Maricaulis maris: one gene and its partner. The protein of the gene in region 1 interacts with the protein of each later gene in a pairwise test. Links are inferred from orthologs where the notes say so. Each region holds a gene or a part of one and is shown on either strand. Other genes may lie near its edges.

Region 1 (8,549 bases):
TCCCCGGCCTCATAGGTCTCGACCCATTTGCGCGCAAAGCGGTCGCTCTCGATATCGGCCATGGCGTCATCGAAGACACGCTTCAGCTCCGGGCCGGCAATCCGGTCCTCGATCTGGCGGGCGCCGAATTCGGCGGTGTCAGAGATCGCCTCATACATGCCGGCGATGCCCCGGGACTGGATCAGGTCAGCGAGATATTTGATCTCGTGGACACAGTCGATATAGGCCATGCGCTCGCTGACACCGGCCGCCACAAGGCGCTCATAGCTCGCCTTGGCCAGCGCCACCAAGCCGCCAACCAGAACAACCTGTTCGCCGAACAGATCCGAAACCGTCTCCTCGCGGAAGGTGGTCGGGAAAATGCCAACCTGGCCCGAGCCGATCGCCGCGAGGTAAGCCAGCGCCAGCTCCCGGGCCTGACCGGATGCATCCTGGTGCACCGCCCAAAAGCCGATCAGCCCGCTACCCTTCTCGAACTCCTGACGCACCGCGCCGCCGGGCCCCTTGGCCGCCGCCAGGATGATATCGGCATCGGCGGGCGGGGCGATCAGACCGTAGTGGATGGAGAAGCCGTGACAGACGATCAGCGCCTGGCCCGGCTTGCGATGCGGCTCGATGGCCTCGGTCCAGATCTGGCGATGTGCCTCGTCGGCGGCCAGAAGGGAGATCGCATCGGCCCACGCCGCGGCTTCCGGCAGGGAGACCACCTCAAACCCGTCGGCCTCGGCCTTCACCCGCGACGGCGAGCCGTCCCGCAGGGCAATGCGGATCCCGGACACACCGCTATCGCGCAGGCACAGCGCGTGGGACCGGCCATGATTGCCGTAGCCGACAATCGCCAGTCGGCGGCTCTGAATGGGCTTCAGGTCGATATCCCGCGTGTAAAGCGGTTCCGTCGTCTCCACCGTCATCTGGCGACTCACTCCCGGCTTGATCGGGCCGATAGGACGGATCATTGACGTCCCTGTCCAGCCGCAGGCCCCTTCCCTGTCGGTCAGGTATCGAGCAAATCCGCCAGCGCAGAGCGGGCCTGCACCGGGTCGAGCGAGCGAATGCGCGGCCAGCTGCCGGTCTGGTTGCGGAACCAGGTGCTCTGACGCTTGGCGTAGCGGCGACTGTCGCGCTTGGCGAGCTCGACGGCCTCGGCCCGCGACAGCTCGCCACGCAGATAAGCCATCAATTGCGGGACGCCGAGCGCCTTGCTGGCCGGCAGGGTCGGATCCAGTCCGCGCGCCGCAAAGGCCGCGACCTCGTCCAGCGCGCCGGCCTCCAGCATGCGATCGAACCGATGTTCGATCCGCGCATAGAGCGCCTCCCGGTCCGGCTCGATCACCAGGCCGCGCCACTCGGAGGCGGCCAGCGGCGCGACGGTGTCGGCCTGGAAGTCACTCAGCGCGCGACCGGTTTCAAACGCGACCTCGACAATCCGCATCAGGCGCTGCCGGTCGGCCGCCTTGACCCGCTGCGCGGCGACCGGATCGCGGCGCAGCGCCTCGGCCCTCAGCCCGGACAGGCCGGCAGCCTCCAGCAGCGCGGCCGTCCGCGACCGGGCCGCGGCACCGATCTCGGGCACTTCGGCCAACCCCCTGATAAGGGCATTGAAATAGAGACCGGTGCCGCCCACCAGGATGGGAACCCTGCCCCGGTCCCGGCAGCCGGCGATCAACGCCAGAACGTCACTGGTCCACTGCCCGACGGAATAACGTGTGGCCGGGTCGATCGTCCCGAACAGGTGATGCGGCACGCGCGCGCGCTCATCAGCATCGGGCTGCGCCGTGATCAGTGCCAGACCGTCATAGATCTGCATCGAGTCGGCATTGATGATTTCACCGCCGAGGATCTCGGCAGCAGCCAGCGAGAGCGCCGTCTTGCCCGCTGCCGTGGGGCCAGCAATCAGCAGGCAGGGCGTCACGGCCGGATCGATTGCAGCACGTACTGGCCGCCGCGATTGATCTGGAAGCGGACCGGGCCGCCACCCTGGGCCTCGACGATCTCGCGGATCGCGGCGAGGCTGTCCACACGGGTGAACTCGACTTCCTCGATGACATCGCCCGGACGGACCTTGCCGGCCGCATCGCTGGCCGCGTCGACCTCGGTCACCAGCACACCCTCGGCGTCGGGATGGACCCGGAAACGCCGGCGCGAGGCGGTATCGAGGACACCGAAGGTCATGCCCATGATCTCGTTGCCGCTGCCGGTGGCCGGTGCGACGACTTCGGCATTGGCCGTGCTTGCCGCGCCATCGCCCTCGGACAGTTCGCCGACCGTGATGGCAATCGTCATCGGCCGGTCTCGGCGGATGATGGACAGTTCGATCTCGCGGCCGATCTCGGTCTCGGCCACCATGCGCGGGAAGGACCGGCTGTCGCGCACGCGCTGCCCGTCAAACTCGAGTACCAGGTCACCGGTCCGCAGGCCGCTATCCGCCGCCGGACCATCGGGCTCGATGCGCGAGACGATCGCACCATAGGGCGAAGCCAGCTCATAGCTCTCGGCCAGTTCCGGCGTCACGCGCTGGACCGACACGCCGAGCCAGCCGCGGCGGGTCTCGCCGAACTCGACCAGCTGGTTGACGACGACATTGGCGAGATTGGACGGAATGGAAAGCGAGATGCCGACGCTGGCCCCGGTCGGCGACAGGATGAGCGTGTTCACGCCCACGACTTCGCCATCCATGTTGAAGAGGGGGCCGCCGGAATTACCGGTATTGATGGCGACATCGGTCTGGATGTAGTCGTCATAGCGACCGCCCGCCTCACGACCGCGGGCCGAGACCACGCCGGCTGTCAGCGTGCCGCCAAGCCCGAACGGGTTGCCGATCGCGATCACCCAGTCACCGACCCTTGCGGCATCGCTGTCGGCAAAGGCGACGAAGGGCATTGGCTCGCTGACATCCATCTGCAGCACGGCAAGGTCGGTGACGCTGTCGATCCCCACCACCTCGGCGCGGAAAACGCGGCCGTCCGGCAGCGAGACCTCGACCTCGTCGGCCCCGTCAATGACGTGATTATTGGTCACCACCAGGCCGCCGGCATCGATAATGAAGCCCGAGCCCAGCGAATTGGCGATGCGCGGCGCAGAGCCGAAAATATCGTTGAAGCGTTCCAGCGGTGAGCCCTCGGGAAATTCCGGCAGGCCGTCCTCACTGTCCAGCCGCTGGGCGGCGGAGATGTTCACCACGGCGGGCGACAGGCGCTCGGCCAGGTCGGCAAAACCGTCCGGATGCGCGTGAGCCAGGGGGGGGGCGACCAGGAAGAGAATGAGAACCAGGAGACGCTGCATCGAAATCCGCCGTGTTTGTGAGCCAGCCGTGTCGGGTCTGCGGCTGTGTGCAAGTTCGGGACCGCTATGGTGAATACCGCTTCGTCAGGGTCGGCTGCAACCGCGCTGACACTTTTGTCATACGCATGACAGGGCGGTCAGGATTGCGCCTTGCAGCACCGGACCGGCGGCAAAAACAAAGGGGCCCGGCACGCTTGCGCAGCACCGGGCCCCGTATGTTGGCGTCGAGACGCCCGTTACTCGCCGGCCTGCGTCCGGAAGTAGCGGAAGAATTCGGAGTCCGGCGGGATGACGATCGGGGTGCCATCCACAATGGTCTCTTCATAAGCGAGCATCGAGCGGTAGAAGGTGAAGAACTCCGCATCCCGGCTGTAGGCCAGGGCGTAGATCTCGTTCCGGCGGGCGTCACCGGCACCGCGGGTCCGCTCCGATTCGGCGCGGGCTTCAGCGCGGATGATCGTCGCCTGACGCGAGGCGTCAGCCCGGATCTCGGTGGCTTCCTGGTCACCCTCAGCGCGGATGCGGGCGGCTTCCTGCTGACGCTCGGCGCGCATCCGGTCGAACACCCGGTTGGCGATCTGCTGCGGCAGGTCGGCCCGCAGGATGCGGACATCGATCACTTCGATGCCGAGATCCTGAGTCGCCACCTGGGCTTCCACACGACCGCGGACCCGCACCATCAGCTCGGCACGCTGGCCGGAGATGACTTCGTTGGCGGGGATCGAGGCGATCACGCCACGCAGGCTGTCATCCATGATGGAGCGCAGGCGGGCGCGGGCGCCGGCCTCATTGGTCACCGTCTGGTAGAAGCGCAGCGGATCGGTGATCCGGTAGCGCAGGAAGGCGTCCACGACGAGACGGACCTGGTCCGCAGCCTGGATTTCCTCCGGCTGCATGTCGAATTCCAGGTTCCGCTTCTCGAACATGACCACGTCCATGATGAACGGGATCTTGAAGTGGAGGCCCGGATTGTCCTGGCCCGGCTGGTTGATGGCACCGACCGGCTCACCCAGGCGAACAAGCAGGGCCTGTTCGCGTTCATCAACGGTATAGACGCTCTGCAAGCCGATGAAGACGGCGAGGACGAGCGCAATGATTCCAACGATACGGATCATCAGTTATTCCCTCCCGTCTGGGCGCGCGGCTGCGGGCGCGGTGTGCTGAGTTCATTGAGCGGCAGGTAGGGCACGGCCCCGCTGGCGCCATCAAGGATGGTCAGGTTCGACCGTCCCAGCACGCGTTCCATGGTTTCCAGATACATCCGGCGACGGGTCACTTCCGGCGCCAGCGCGTATTGCTCGTAGATGGCGATGAAGCGATCTGCCTGACCTTGCGCTTCGGCGATCACCGAGTCGCGATAGGCTTGGGCAGCCTGGGTCAGCTGGGCGGCTTCACCGCGAGCCTGCGGGATGATCGAGTTGGCAAAGGCCGTGGCCTGCAGGCGGGCCTGCTCGGCGTCCTGCTCGGCTGCATCCACGTCGCGGAAGGCATCGATCACGCTGGCCGGAGCCTGCGCGGTCTGAAGGTTGACCTGCAGGATCTGGATACCGGCCTCGTAATCGTTGAGCACGCTCTGCAGAAGATCACGCGTGCGCACCGAAACCTCGCCACGGCCGACGGTGAAGATGAATTCGCGATCCGAGGTGCCGATGACTTCGCGCATGGCACTCTGGGCCACGGCTGCCACGGTCTCTTCCGGATTGCGGACGTTGAACAGGAAGTTGCGAACCCCGTCACCCGACGGATCGACACGCCACTGCACCGCAAAGTCGATGTCGACGATGTTCTGGTCGCGGGTCAGCATCTGGCCATCCGAGCCCTGACCAATGGTCACGGTCCGGGTCGCCGTCACATCCTCGATGATCACGGTCTCGATCGGGCTCGGCAGCTTGACGTGGAAACCCGAACCGGTGGTCCGGGTGTATTCGCCAAAGCGCAGCACGACGCCGGCCTGGCTCGGATTGACCTGGTAGATACCGGTCGCAAACCAGACGCCGATCAGGATCAGGACGACCAGGCCGAAACCGAAAGCACCGGCACCGCCGCTGCCCGTATCGCCGCCCTTGCCCGATCCGCCGCCGCCGAACATGCCGCGAATCTTGCGCTGCATGTCGCGGACAACCTCGTCGAGATCAGGCCCGTCAGGCCCGCCTCCACCCTGCGGGCGCTGGCCCCAGGGGTTCTGTCCATTGTTGTTGTTTCCGCCGGAGCCCCATGGGCCTCCGCCGCCTCCACCCTGATTGTCGTTCCACGGCATGGGTTGGATCGATCCTCTTCATTTCTGTTGCGCCTTAAATGAACGCATGCGCGTTGCGGTTCAAGGGTAATCGGGAGGGACGACGCATCATCCAGTCCCCCTTTCGCCATTCCCGGCAACGATTCGCAGGACGTCAGCGCCGATCAAGCGTGCGCAGGACGAAGGCGTGATCATCGCCCGGCCCGGCGGGAAAGGGCTCGCGCGCCACTTCGTGCCAGGCCGTTTCGATGATTTCGGGCAGGACGGTATCGCCGGCCGGTGACGCCTCGACCTCGGTCAGATAGAGCCGGTCCGCCAGCCCCATCATCGCGGCATAGATCTGTGCTCCGCCAATCACACAGACCTCGTCCACCCCATCGCTGCGCGCCTGCTCGAAAGCCGCCTTCAGGGCGTCACCGGGCTCCCCGACCACGACCCCGCCCTCGGCCTGGTAGCCGGCCTGGCGCGTGACCACGATATTGAGCCGGCCCGGCAGAGGCCGCCGCGGCAAGCTCTCCCAGGTCTTGCGGCCCATGATGATCGGCTTGCCGCTGGTGATCGCCTTGAAGCGCTTGAGGTCGGAGGACAGCCGCCAGGGCAGGTCCCCGTCCGACCCGATCACGCCATTGGCGCCGCGGGCGACGACAAAGGCGATTCTTGGAAAGATCGTGACCATGGCTCAGCCCTCCCCGGTCGCGCCGGTCTCGATCGGCTCCATCACGGCACTGTCCCGATCCAGCCAGTGCAGCCATTTGTCCTGCATGGCCTGGTCCATATCGATGCCCTCGGCGCGTGCCATGATGAGCAGCATGCCGAGCGCATCGGCCATTTCCAGCGCCAGCTGCTTGCGCGCCTCATCGTCGGCAGGGCGGCGGGTGCGGCCGGTCGTGGTGAGATAGGCCTGGGTCAGCTCGCCGATCTCCTCCTGGAGTTTCAGCAGCGGCCAGTCACCCGAGCGGTCGATATCGTAATGCGCCGCATAGATGTCGGAGACCCGGACGATCTTGTCGGCCAGCGCGTCGAGCGGTCCGGACATGGCGCGCTCCTTTCCGCCCTAGACGGCGACCGGGGCGGTAATGCGCGGATGCGGGTCATAGCCCTCCAGCGCAATGTCCTCATACTCGAAGCCGAACAGGTCGGTCGCCTGCGGATTGAGCCGAAGCTGCGGCAGGGCGCGTGGCTCGCGAGAGAGCTGTTCGCGGACCTGGTCCATATGGTTGGAATAGATGTGGGCGTCGCCAAAGGTGTGAATGTATTCGCCCGGCTCGAGCCCGCAGACCTGCGCCACCATCGCCGTCAAAAGCGCATAGGAGGCGATGTTGAACGGCACGCCCAGAAACATGTCGGCCGAGCGCTGGTAGAGCTGGCAGCTCAACTTCCCGTTGGCGACATTGAACTGGTAGAGCGTGTGGCAGGGCGGCAGCGCCATATTGGGCACATCGGCCGGGTTCCAGCCTGACACGATCAGCCGCCGCGAGGCGGGATTGGTGCGGATCTGTTCGAGGATATTGGAAAGCTGGTCGATCTCGGTCCCGTCCGGCCCCTCCCAGCGGCGCCACTGCTTGCCATAGACCGGGCCGAGATCACCATTCTCGTCCGCCCACTCATCCCAGATCTTGACCCCGCGCTCCTGCAGCCAGCGGACATTGGTCTCGCCGCGCAGGAACCATAAAAGCTCGATCGCGATCGACTTGAAATGCACCTTCTTGGTGGTCAGGAGCGGGAAGCCCTTGGAGAGGTCACAGCGCAGCTGGCGCCCGAACACCGAGATCGTCCCGACCCCGGTCCGGTCAGCCTGCTCGGCGCCGTTTTCCAGGATGTCACGCAAGAGCTCGAGATAAGCGCGTTCGACATCCGACCCGCCCGCTCCGGCCCGCGCCTGCGCAAAGGTTTCGCTGTCGATGACGGCCATGTCGCTCTCCCGGTGATTCTCAGCCAAGCAGCATGCCAGCGAAGCCGCCCGGGTTGAACCAGCGAGCCCAGATCAGCCGGGGATAGTCGTGGCAAGTGATTGGCCAGCCTGCGGGAAAATAGGACCGAGCGAAGCTTTCTGCCCCCGCTTGCGGGGGGAGCGGCCCGACGCGAAGCGGCGGGTCGAAGGGGGCCGAGCAAAGCTTTCTGCCCCCGCTTGCGGGGGAAGTGGCCCTCCGTAGCCTTCGCGAAGGAGGGGCGAAGGGGGCCGAACGAAGCGAGGGAGAGCGGACACACCGCCTGCGGCTACGCCCCCCGTCCTGTCAGGAGAGACCGGATCCGGACTCGCCTGGGCCCGGTTTTCGTGTAGGGTAAACGCCTCGGAACATAGAGGGAACATCGCAATGCTTGGATATGTGACACTGGGTACCAATGATATCGAGAAGGCCGCCGCCTTCTACGACCGGCTGTGCGCCGAATTCGGCGTCGGACGGATGATGGGCGACGAGAATTTCATCGCCTGGGGCAAACCCGGCGGCGGCGCCGGGATCGGCCTGACCAAACCCTTTGACGGCCAACCGGCCAGCGTCGGCAATGGCGTCATGGCCGCCTTCCAGGCCGACAGCAAGGAACAGGTCGACAAGGTCTACAAGCTCGCTGTCGAGGAACTCGGCGCCACCTGTGAAGGCCCCGCCGGCCCGCGCGGGGACACATTCTACGCCGGCTATTTCCGCGATCCCGATGGGAACAAGCTGAACGTGTTCACGATGGGCGGTTAAGCCCGGGACGCGCGCGGATAAGGCCCTCCCCCCGCCCGGCGGGGGGAGGCCTGCCCTGTGAGCGCCGGACCAGGATGGGCCGGCCACCCTTTGACTTGGGGGCCCGACCCGACCGGCCTCTGACAGCTGAAACACGGCCTGTGGATCCAGCGCAGGTGCGCGGTGCTATCCATAGGTCGCTCGTCAGCCAGCAGGCATGGGAAGGATGGACGCATCCGCGCGGAACTCCTGCCCTCACTCCCACCTCGTCCGTCATCCCCCGGCTTGTCCGGGGGACCTCACCCAGCCGCTCGACGTCCGTGACGAGGTCCCCCGGATGTCCGCTTCGCGGTCACCGGGGG
Region 2 (8,468 bases), 370 kb from region 1 along the record:
TGGGGCGTTTGCGACCGCTTGTGCTTCGACCCCGCCGGTGGACGATACGCCGCCGGTACAGGATACCCGTCCGGTCGAGCGGCCTGACGAGACCCCGCCGCCGGTCGAAACCGGGCCGATGGCCGGTTCCGCGGATCATTTTGTGGCGACTGCGGGCGACCGTGTGTTCTACGGACTGGACCGTCATGACCTGTCGGACGAGGCCCGCGCCACCCTGCGTCGCCAGGCGGCCTGGCTCGCCTCCTACCCGGGAACCCGCATTCTCGTCGCCGGAAATTGCGATGAGCGCGGCACGCGTGAATACAACCTCGCGCTTGGTGCCCGTCGTGCCAATGCGGCACGCACCTACCTGATCAGCCAGGGCGTTGATCCGTCGCGGATCTCGACGACCTCCTACGGCAAGGAACGTCCGACCTGCATGCAGTCGTCGGAAACCTGCTGGGCGGTCAACCGCAATGCGACTACCACGCTCGTGGGCGGCTACACCAACTAGGCCGTTCGCATTTGTGACAGGAAACGCCCGTGACAAACCCGTCGCGGGCGTTTTCCATTCTCCGGTCGCAAGGCCGTATTTTCGCCGTCCTCGTCCGCTAGGTGGGTGTCATGATCAGATATATTTGTCTCTCCGTCCTCGTTACCTCGCTGGTCGCCATCGCGCCTGCCGAGGCCCAGTCGCGCCGCGAACTTTCCGAACGCATCGATGCCACCGAAGTGCGTATCGGCAATCTGGAAGACCAGTTCATGGCCGGCGACCCGGTCGCCGAGGCCCTGATGCGCCGCATGGATGAGCTGGAATACCAGGTCCAGGCCCTGACCGGCGAAGCCGAGCGGCTGAGCTTTGAAAACCGCCAGCTGCGTCAGCAGCTGGAGACGCTGGAAAATGAACGAGCCATGGCGCGTCAGTCAGAGGCACCTTCACTCGACGACGAAGCCGTCGCCTGGATGAGCGAAGGCTTGGACGATATCGATCCGGCGGCCGCTGCAGCCGGTGAAGACGGCGCCGCCCTTGCCATTACAGACCCGAACGACCCCCATGCGGCGGCCCGCGCGGCCGCGACCGGGGTTCTGGGTGGTGCTCCGACGACGCCCACCGACGCAGCCACCAGCGCTTCGGCTGATCCGGGCCTTGTCTATGAGGCCGCCCGGGCGCGACTGCTCGATGGCGATTTCGATGGCGCCCAGGCCGGTTTCGAGACGTTTGTTGCCGACAATCCTGATCACCCGCTGACCGCCCAGGCCCATTACTGGCTTGGTGAGACTTTCTATGTCCGGAGCGATTTCACCGCTGCAGCCGATGCCTATATCGCCTCGTTGCGGCTCCAGCCCGAGGGCGACAAGGCCCCCGATGCACTGGTTCGGCTGGCGGCATCGCTGCACGGGATGGGCCGGACCGAGGATGCCTGCGCCACACTGGCCCGCTTTGGTCGCCAATTCCCGGATGCCGCCCCTGCATCGCAGGCCCGCGCGGCCCGGGAATCGGTTCGTGCCAACTGCCGGTAGGCGTGTCGGCACCAGCCATTGACATCGTCACATCGGCGCTCGACCGGCTTGCGGGCGAAGGTCCGCTCGGACTGGCCTGTTCGGGCGGCGGAGACAGTCTGGCCCTCTTGCTCATCGCGAACCGCTGGGCCCGCCAGTCCGGTCGTGCCCTGCACATACTGACCGTCGATCATTGTTTGCGTCCGGAGAGTGCGGGCGAAGCCCGCTTTGTCGCGGAGACCGCTGCCCGCCTCGGCTGGCCATGCGACATCCTGCGCTGGGATCAGGCGCGCGGGGGGGGCGGACTGCAGGCCCGCGCCCGTCGAGCGCGCCACCGTCTTCTGGCGAGCGCAGCCCGTCGGCTCCGATTGACTGCCATCATGCTGGCACATACCCGCGACGACCAGGCTGAAACTGTCTGTATGAGGCTGGCCGCCGGCGGCAGCTGGCGCAGTGCAGCAGCGATGGGCGAGCGGGTGCCATCCCCCGCCTGGCCGGAGGGGCGGGAGGTGATGCTGGTGCGGCCCTGTCTCGCTGTCAGCCGGGCCGATCTGCGCGCCAGTCTGGAGGCTGACGGGGCCGCCTGGATCGAGGATCCGTCCAACCAGGACACGCACTATGCCCGTATCCGCATGAGGCAGACCTTCGCGCAGCTGGATGATAGGGGCTTCGATACGGGACGGTTTGCTGCATTGGCGACCGACTTGCGGGCGGTGCTGGACGCCGAACGTCTCGCCGCATGGCAGGCAGCCAGAACCTGTCTGCGCCTTCACCCCTGGGGGGCGATTGACCTCGCGCCTGAAAACTGGAGCCGTTTGCCGACCGTGCTTCGCCTCACCTTGCTCGAGGCGGCCGTGATGGCGGTCTCGGGGCAGCCGGCGAGTCCGTCGCGGGCGCGTCTCATTCCCTTGGACGAGGCGATCCGGGCAGGGCGTCCGGCCTCGGGTTGCGGCGTTCTGGTGCGGCCGGGCGCGCGGGTCTGGATGATCCGGGACGGCGGCGCTGTCAGTGGCCGGGTCGACCGCGAGCCGCCCAGTCCTTGGATCGAGGAGGAGGCCGGCACGGCGGTGTTCGATGGCCGCTTCGTGATCGACGGCCGCGCGCGTGAACTTGAATGGCACCTGCTCGGAGATACGTATGAAGGACTGGCTGATCGCGCTATACTCGACGCTGTTCCCGGTTCGGCCCGGTCCGGACTGCTGGTCGGTCGCGCAGCCGGAGAGGTCGTGGTGATCGCCGGTTTGGGAAACCCGGTTTCCGCCGAAGGCGACGTTGCCGTTCGCGGGGCGACCGAGGTGCGCTCGTTGATCGAGCACAGATTTTGCAGGCGTCTGCTTTCGCACGGTGCGGCCAGATGGTTTGCTGAGACCGAACGGGCCTGAGGCTTAGGGTGTTTTGCCGCAGGGCTGCTTGGATGACTGGCGCCGGGGCGATGGAATGCCCATATCTGGTCGGGAATGACCGAATGATTGAACGGATAAACGCATGCAAATGAGAAATATTGCGATCTGGGCCGTGGTCCTCGTCCTGTTGATGGTGCTGGTGCAGATGATCAGCCGGTCATCGGACCCGGCAACCGTTCAGCGCGGACCGTCCTATTCCGACTTCCTGAACCGGGTTGAACGCAGCGAGATTTCCAGCGCGACGATTCGCGGCGACATGCTGCAGGCCGAAACCGTGTCTGGCGAAAGCTTCGAAGTCGTGTTGCCGCCGTCGGATACCCAGACAGTCGGCATCCTGCGCGAGGCGAACGTGAATATTCGCGTCGAAGAAGCGTCCGAAGGGGGCAATATCTTCCTCAATATGCTGTTCAACTGGTTCCCGCTTCTGCTGCTGATCGGGGTGTGGATCTTCTTCATGCGCCAGATGCAGGGTGGTGGCCGTGGCGGCGCGATGGGCTTTGGAAAGTCCAAGGCGCGCCTGTTGACCGAGCATCATGGTCGCAAGACCTTTGACGATGTGGCCGGCGTCGACGAAGCCAAGGAAGAACTCCAGGAAGTCGTCGAGTTCCTGAAAGACCCGTCCAAGTTCCAGCGCCTCGGTGGCAAGATTCCGAAAGGCGCCCTGCTGATCGGCCCTCCGGGTACCGGTAAGACTCTGCTGGCCCGCGCCGTTGCCGGCGAAGCCAATGTGCCCTTCTTCACGATTTCGGGTTCCGACTTCGTCGAGATGTTCGTCGGTGTTGGCGCCTCGCGCGTCCGCGACATGTTCGAACAGGCCAAGAAGAATGCGCCCTGCATCATCTTCATCGACGAAATCGACGCTGTCGGTCGTTCGCGTGGTGCCGGCCTCGGTGGCGGTAATGACGAGCGCGAGCAGACGCTCAACCAGCTGCTGGTCGAGATGGACGGTTTTGAAGCGAATGAAGGCATCATCCTGATTGCCGCGACCAACCGTCCGGACGTTCTGGACCCGGCGCTGATGCGTCCGGGCCGCTTTGACCGCCAGGTCGTTGTGCCCAACCCGGACATCACGGGTCGCGAGAAGATCGTCAAGGTTCACATGCGTGATGTGCCGCTCAGCGACGATGTTGACCCCAAGGTCATTGCGCGCGGCACGCCGGGCTTCTCCGGTGCCGATCTCGCCAATCTGGTCAATGAGGCGGCTTTGCTGGCCGCACGCCGCAACAAGCGCCGCGTCTCGATGCTGGAATTCGAGGATGCCAAGGACAAGGTTATGATGGGGCCGGAACGCCGCTCCATGGTCATGTCCGAGAAGGAAAAGCAGCTCACCGCCTACCATGAATCCGGTCATGCCATCGTGGCGATCAATGTCCCGTCGGCGGATCCTGTTCACAAGGCGACCATCATTCCGCGCGGCCGTGCCCTCGGCATGGTCATGCAGTTGCCGGAAGGCGACAAGATGTCGATGACTCACGAGGAAATGACCTCGCGTCTCGCCATCATGATGGGTGGCCGGGTGGCCGAGGAGCTGAAATTCGGCAAGGAGAAGGTGACCTCCGGTGCCGCCTCCGACATTCAGCAGGCAACCCGTCTGGCCAAGGCCATGGTGACCCAGTGGGGCTTCTCGCAGGAGCTCGGCCCGATCGACTATGCGGATAATCAGGGCGAGGTCTTCCTCGGCCAGCAACTGGTCCAGAGCAAGTCGGTCTCGGGCACCACGGCCCGCAAGATCGAGGAAGAGGTCCGCGCCCTCGTGCAGACCGGCATGGATGAGGCTCGCCGCATCCTGACCGAGAAGCGCAAGGATTGGGAAACGCTCTCCGAAGGCCTGCTTGAATACGAAACCCTGTCGGGCAGCGAGATCACCGACCTGCTCAATGGCAAGCCGCCGAGCCGTCCCGATGATACGCCAACCCCGCCGAGCGACACGCCGTCCAGCGCCGTGCCGACCACGGATGAGGAACCCGATGCTGGTCCCGCCCCGCAAGGCGCCTGACCTGCACGACATCGTCAAACGAGAAAGCCCCGGGCCACATGGTTCGGGGCTTTTTCGTGGGTGCGACCAGGACCGGGGCCTGGCTTGTCGGAGCCGCTCCAAGCGGGATTGAACGGCAGCTCCAATGCCGCTAGGTCCATATCCGGTTCCAAAAGCAGGATTGCGGCATGGATGATCCGTCGCCAAGTCATCAACGCCGCGCGCCGGTCACCGCGATCGCTGAGGTCTTCCTGGCCTTCTTGAAGCTGGGCTTGACCGCCTTTGGTGGCCCGATCGCCCATATCGGCTTTTTTCGCGACGAATTCGTCGTTCGCCGCCGTTGGATGGATGATGCCGCCTTCGCCGACCTGGTCGCCCTGTGCCAATTTCTGCCGGGCCCGGCGTCAAGCCAGGTCGGGTTGGCACTCGGTTTGATGCGCGCCGGATGGCTTGGCGGCCTTGCCGCCTTTGTTGGATTTACGCTGCCGTCGGCGGTGATCCTTTTTATTGTCGCTCTGACTGGCAGTCGGCTCTCGGGAGACCTGAGCTCAGGCATTGTCGCCGGCCTGAAGCTTGTGGCCGTGGCGATCATTGCCCATGCCGTTCTGGGCATGGCCCGCACGCTTTGCCCCGATCGATTGCGCGCGAGCATTGCGGTACTCGCCGTGATCATCCTCGCGGTGCTGCCCGCCGTATACGGCATGCCGCTCGCCATCCTCGCGGGGGCCAGTCTCGGCCTGTGGCGCGGCGAGGGGCCGGTCGCCACGGGCGCCGCAATAGCGGTTCCGGTATCGCGGACCGCTGGCGTGATCAGCCTCGGTCTGGCCGCTACTGTCTTCATCGCCCTGCCGATCTTCGCGTCCCACAGCCCCGTCGTTGCACTGGCCGACAGTTTCTATCGATCCGGCATGCTGGTGTTCGGCGGTGGCCATGTCGTGTTGCCGCTCCTGCAGGTCGAAGTGGTGGAGGCGGGACAGGTCAGTCTTGATGCCTTCCTGGCCGGATATGGCGCCGCCCAGGCCGTGCCAGGTCCGCTCTTCACCTTCGGCGCCTATCTCGGTGCCATCATGGAGAGCGGCCCAAGCGGCCTCGCCGGCGCGTTGATCGCCATGCTCTCACTGTTCGCGCCGGGTTTTCTGCTGCTGGTCGGCACCTTGCCCTTCTGGGCCGGGTTCAGACGACATGCGCGGGCGCGGGCGATCATGGCCGGCGCCAATGCGGCTGTTGTCGGCATTCTCGGGGCTGCCCTGTACGATCCGGTCTTTACCAGCGCCGTGACCGGTTTTCCTGAATTTACCCTGGCGCTCTCCTGTTTCGTATTGCTTGTCTCCTGGAAGTGCCCGCCTTGGTTGGTTGTCCTGTTGGGGGCGGCCGGTGGCGGCTTGCTGGCCATTCTCTGAGCTGGCCGGGCGGGCGACGGGAAGGCGGCCGATGAGCACGGGATGGCTTTGCCATTGTCGCGGCAAACCGGTGCCGCTAATACCAAGGCGAGGCAGCCCACGCGCCTGTCACCAGAAGATGGACCCTCATGCCCAAATTCCGCTCCCGTCGCCAATCCGATCTGCCTTTCGTGATGGGCGTGCTCAATGTAACGCCGGACAGTTTTTCCGATGGTGGCGACTTCATCGACCAGGCGGCGGCCGTTGCGCGAGGGCTTGAGATGCTCCGCAATGGCGCAGATGTGATCGATGTCGGCGGCGAGTCGACCCGGCCCGGCGCCGATCCGGTCTCCGAAGCCGAGGAGTTGCGGCGTGTCATCCCGGTCATCAAGGCGCTCCGCGAGACCAGTGGTGCGCGGATCTCGATCGACACTTTCAAGCCCTCGGTCGCCCGCAAGGCCATCGAGGCCGGCGCGGACATCTGGAATGATGTCATGGCCCTGAGAGCCGAGGGCGCGGTGGAAACAGCGGCCGAGCTGGGTGTCCCGGTCATCCTGATGCACATGTCCGGCACGCCGCAAACCATGCAGGCCAATCCGCAATACGAGGACGTCGTCTCGGAGGTCTGTGACTTCCTGACCGAGCGCGCGGACATTGCCATGGCCAAGGGCGTCAGTGCTGACAGTATCTGGCTCGACCCCGGCATCGGCTTCGGCAAGTCGCTTGACCATAATCTGGCACTCATGCGGGATCTCGATCAGGTGATCGGTCTCGGTTATCCGGTGCTGTTTGGCGCCTCACGCAAACGCTTCATCGCGGCCATTGATGATGGGGCCAACGAGACCGAACGGCTTGGCGGCTCGCTTGCCGCGGCGCTGCGCGCCGCGTCGGCCGGAGCGGCCATGGTGCGGGTCCATGATGTTCGCATGACGGTCCAGGCCCTGAAGGTCCAGGCGGCGATCGGCAAGGGGCGCGCCTAGATGGCCTACACGCTCTATGGTAAGGCGGGTTTCGGGTCGGTTTGTGTCGAGGCGGCCCTGGAACTGGTCGGTGCGGCCTATGAGTTCGTCGAGCTCGATCCGCTGGGCGAGGCCGCTGAGCAACGCCGCCTGCGCACGATCAATCCGGTCGGCCAGGTTCCGACCCTTATCCTGCCCGATGAAAGCGTCATGACCGAGAGCGCGGCCATTCTGATCTGGCTCGGGGATCGCTATCCCGAAGCCGGGCTCGCACCCGCCATCGACGCCCCCGAGCGCGCTGAATACCTGCGCTGGATGCTCTTCCTCTCGGCCAGCATCTATTCCACCTTTTCGATATCGGACGGTCCGGAACGCTTTCATCCCGATCCGGCCACACACCCGACGCTGCTCGACGGGGCCAATCAGCGCCGTGCCGACATGTGGGTGCTGATGAATGATGCCTTTGATGGCGCACCCGGACCTTTTCTGCTCGGTGAGACGATGAGCCTGCTCGATGTCTATGTCGCCATGATGAGCCGCTGGGATCCGGGTCGGGCTGACTTTGTGGACCAGTGTCCGGCGCTCCTGCCGGCGGTCGAGGCGACCGAGGCGGATCCGGTGGTCGCGGCGGTCTGGGCCCGCAACTTTCGCACCGGAGGCTGAGCCTTGGGCGCTTTCCTGACCAATCCCTGGACGCTCCTGGTTGCCGGCGGGCTATGCGAGATGGGCTGGGCGCTGGGCTTCAAATATGTTCGTAGCGATGCGCCCTGGTGGCAGCACGCGGCAGTCTTCGCCGTCCTGGCTGCCTCGATGGGTCTATTGTGGGTGGCCATGAAGTCGTTACCCGCGGGCACTGCCTATGCGGTCTGGACCGGGATCGGCGCGCTCGGCGTTGCCACAATCGGCATCCTCGTCTTCAACGAGCCGGCAACCCATCTGCGGATCTTCTTCCTGGCCCTCATCCTGGTCGGGATCATCGGCCTCAAGCTGGTCAGCAGCGAGACCTAGCCGAACGGGTCGTCAATCGTGTGGGAGGGTTCGGTGAACCAGCGCGGTCCGGTCTCGGTCATGTAGAAATGGTCCTCCAGCCGGATGCCGAACTCGCCCGGAACGCAGATCATGGGCTCGTTGGAAAAGCACATCCCGGCCTCCAGTGTCGTGTCATCGCCGCCGACCAGATAGGGCGCCTCGTGGATATCGAGACCGATGCCGTGACCGGTGCGGTGGGGAATGCCGGGCAGGGCGTAGCCCGGCCCCAGCCCGCGGCGTTCGG

Evidence for each region.
Region 2: the proteins of hflC (region 1) and ftsH interact in binary tests that used the Escherichia coli proteins (3 or more experiments, as listed by UniProt). The link is inferred for Maricaulis maris from one-to-one orthologs.

The regions. Positions count from the first base shown.
Region 1 is NZ_AP027270.1:2,141,610-2,150,158, forward strand. The notes cover bases 2,459-5,457. They hold hflC (protease modulator HflC), read right to left. Parts: upstream 4,398-5,457; coding sequence 3,519-4,397; downstream 2,459-3,518. Other genes in these bases: AAA969_RS10180 (Do family serine endopeptidase), read right to left, coding at 2,459-3,282; hflK (FtsH protease activity modulator HflK), read right to left, coding at 4,397-5,457. Also shown: ilvC (ketol-acid reductoisomerase), read right to left, coding at 1-956; tRNA (adenosine(37)-N6)-dimethylallyltransferase MiaA, read right to left, coding at 995-1,912; more of AAA969_RS10180, read right to left, coding at 1,909-2,458; more of hflK, read right to left, coding at 5,458-5,539; AAA969_RS10195 (dihydrofolate reductase), read right to left, coding at 5,673-6,194; AAA969_RS10200 (phosphoribosyl-ATP pyrophosphohydrolase), read right to left, coding at 6,198-6,554; AAA969_RS10205 (thymidylate synthase), read right to left, coding at 6,573-7,430; AAA969_RS10210 (VOC family protein), read left to right, coding at 7,834-8,208.
Region 2 is NZ_AP027270.1:2,514,258-2,522,725, reverse strand. Bases 2,504-5,421 are described here. They hold ftsH (ATP-dependent zinc metalloprotease FtsH), read left to right. Parts: upstream 2,504-2,964; coding sequence 2,965-4,878; downstream 4,879-5,421. Other genes in these bases: chrA (chromate efflux transporter), read left to right, coding at 5,046-5,421; tilS (tRNA lysidine(34) synthetase TilS), read left to right, coding at 2,504-2,861. Also shown: peptidoglycan-associated lipoprotein Pal, read left to right, coding at 1-493; tol-pal system protein YbgF, read left to right, coding at 604-1,500; more of tilS, read left to right, coding at 1,503-2,503; more of chrA, read left to right, coding at 5,422-6,257; folP (dihydropteroate synthase), read left to right, coding at 6,386-7,216; AAA969_RS11960 (glutathione S-transferase family protein), read left to right, coding at 7,217-7,858; AAA969_RS11955 (DMT family transporter), read left to right, coding at 7,862-8,203; AAA969_RS11950 (M24 family metallopeptidase), read right to left, coding at 8,200-8,468. UniProt on the Escherichia coli protein: Acts as a processive, ATP-dependent zinc metallopeptidase for both cytoplasmic and membrane proteins. Plays a role in the quality control of integral membrane proteins.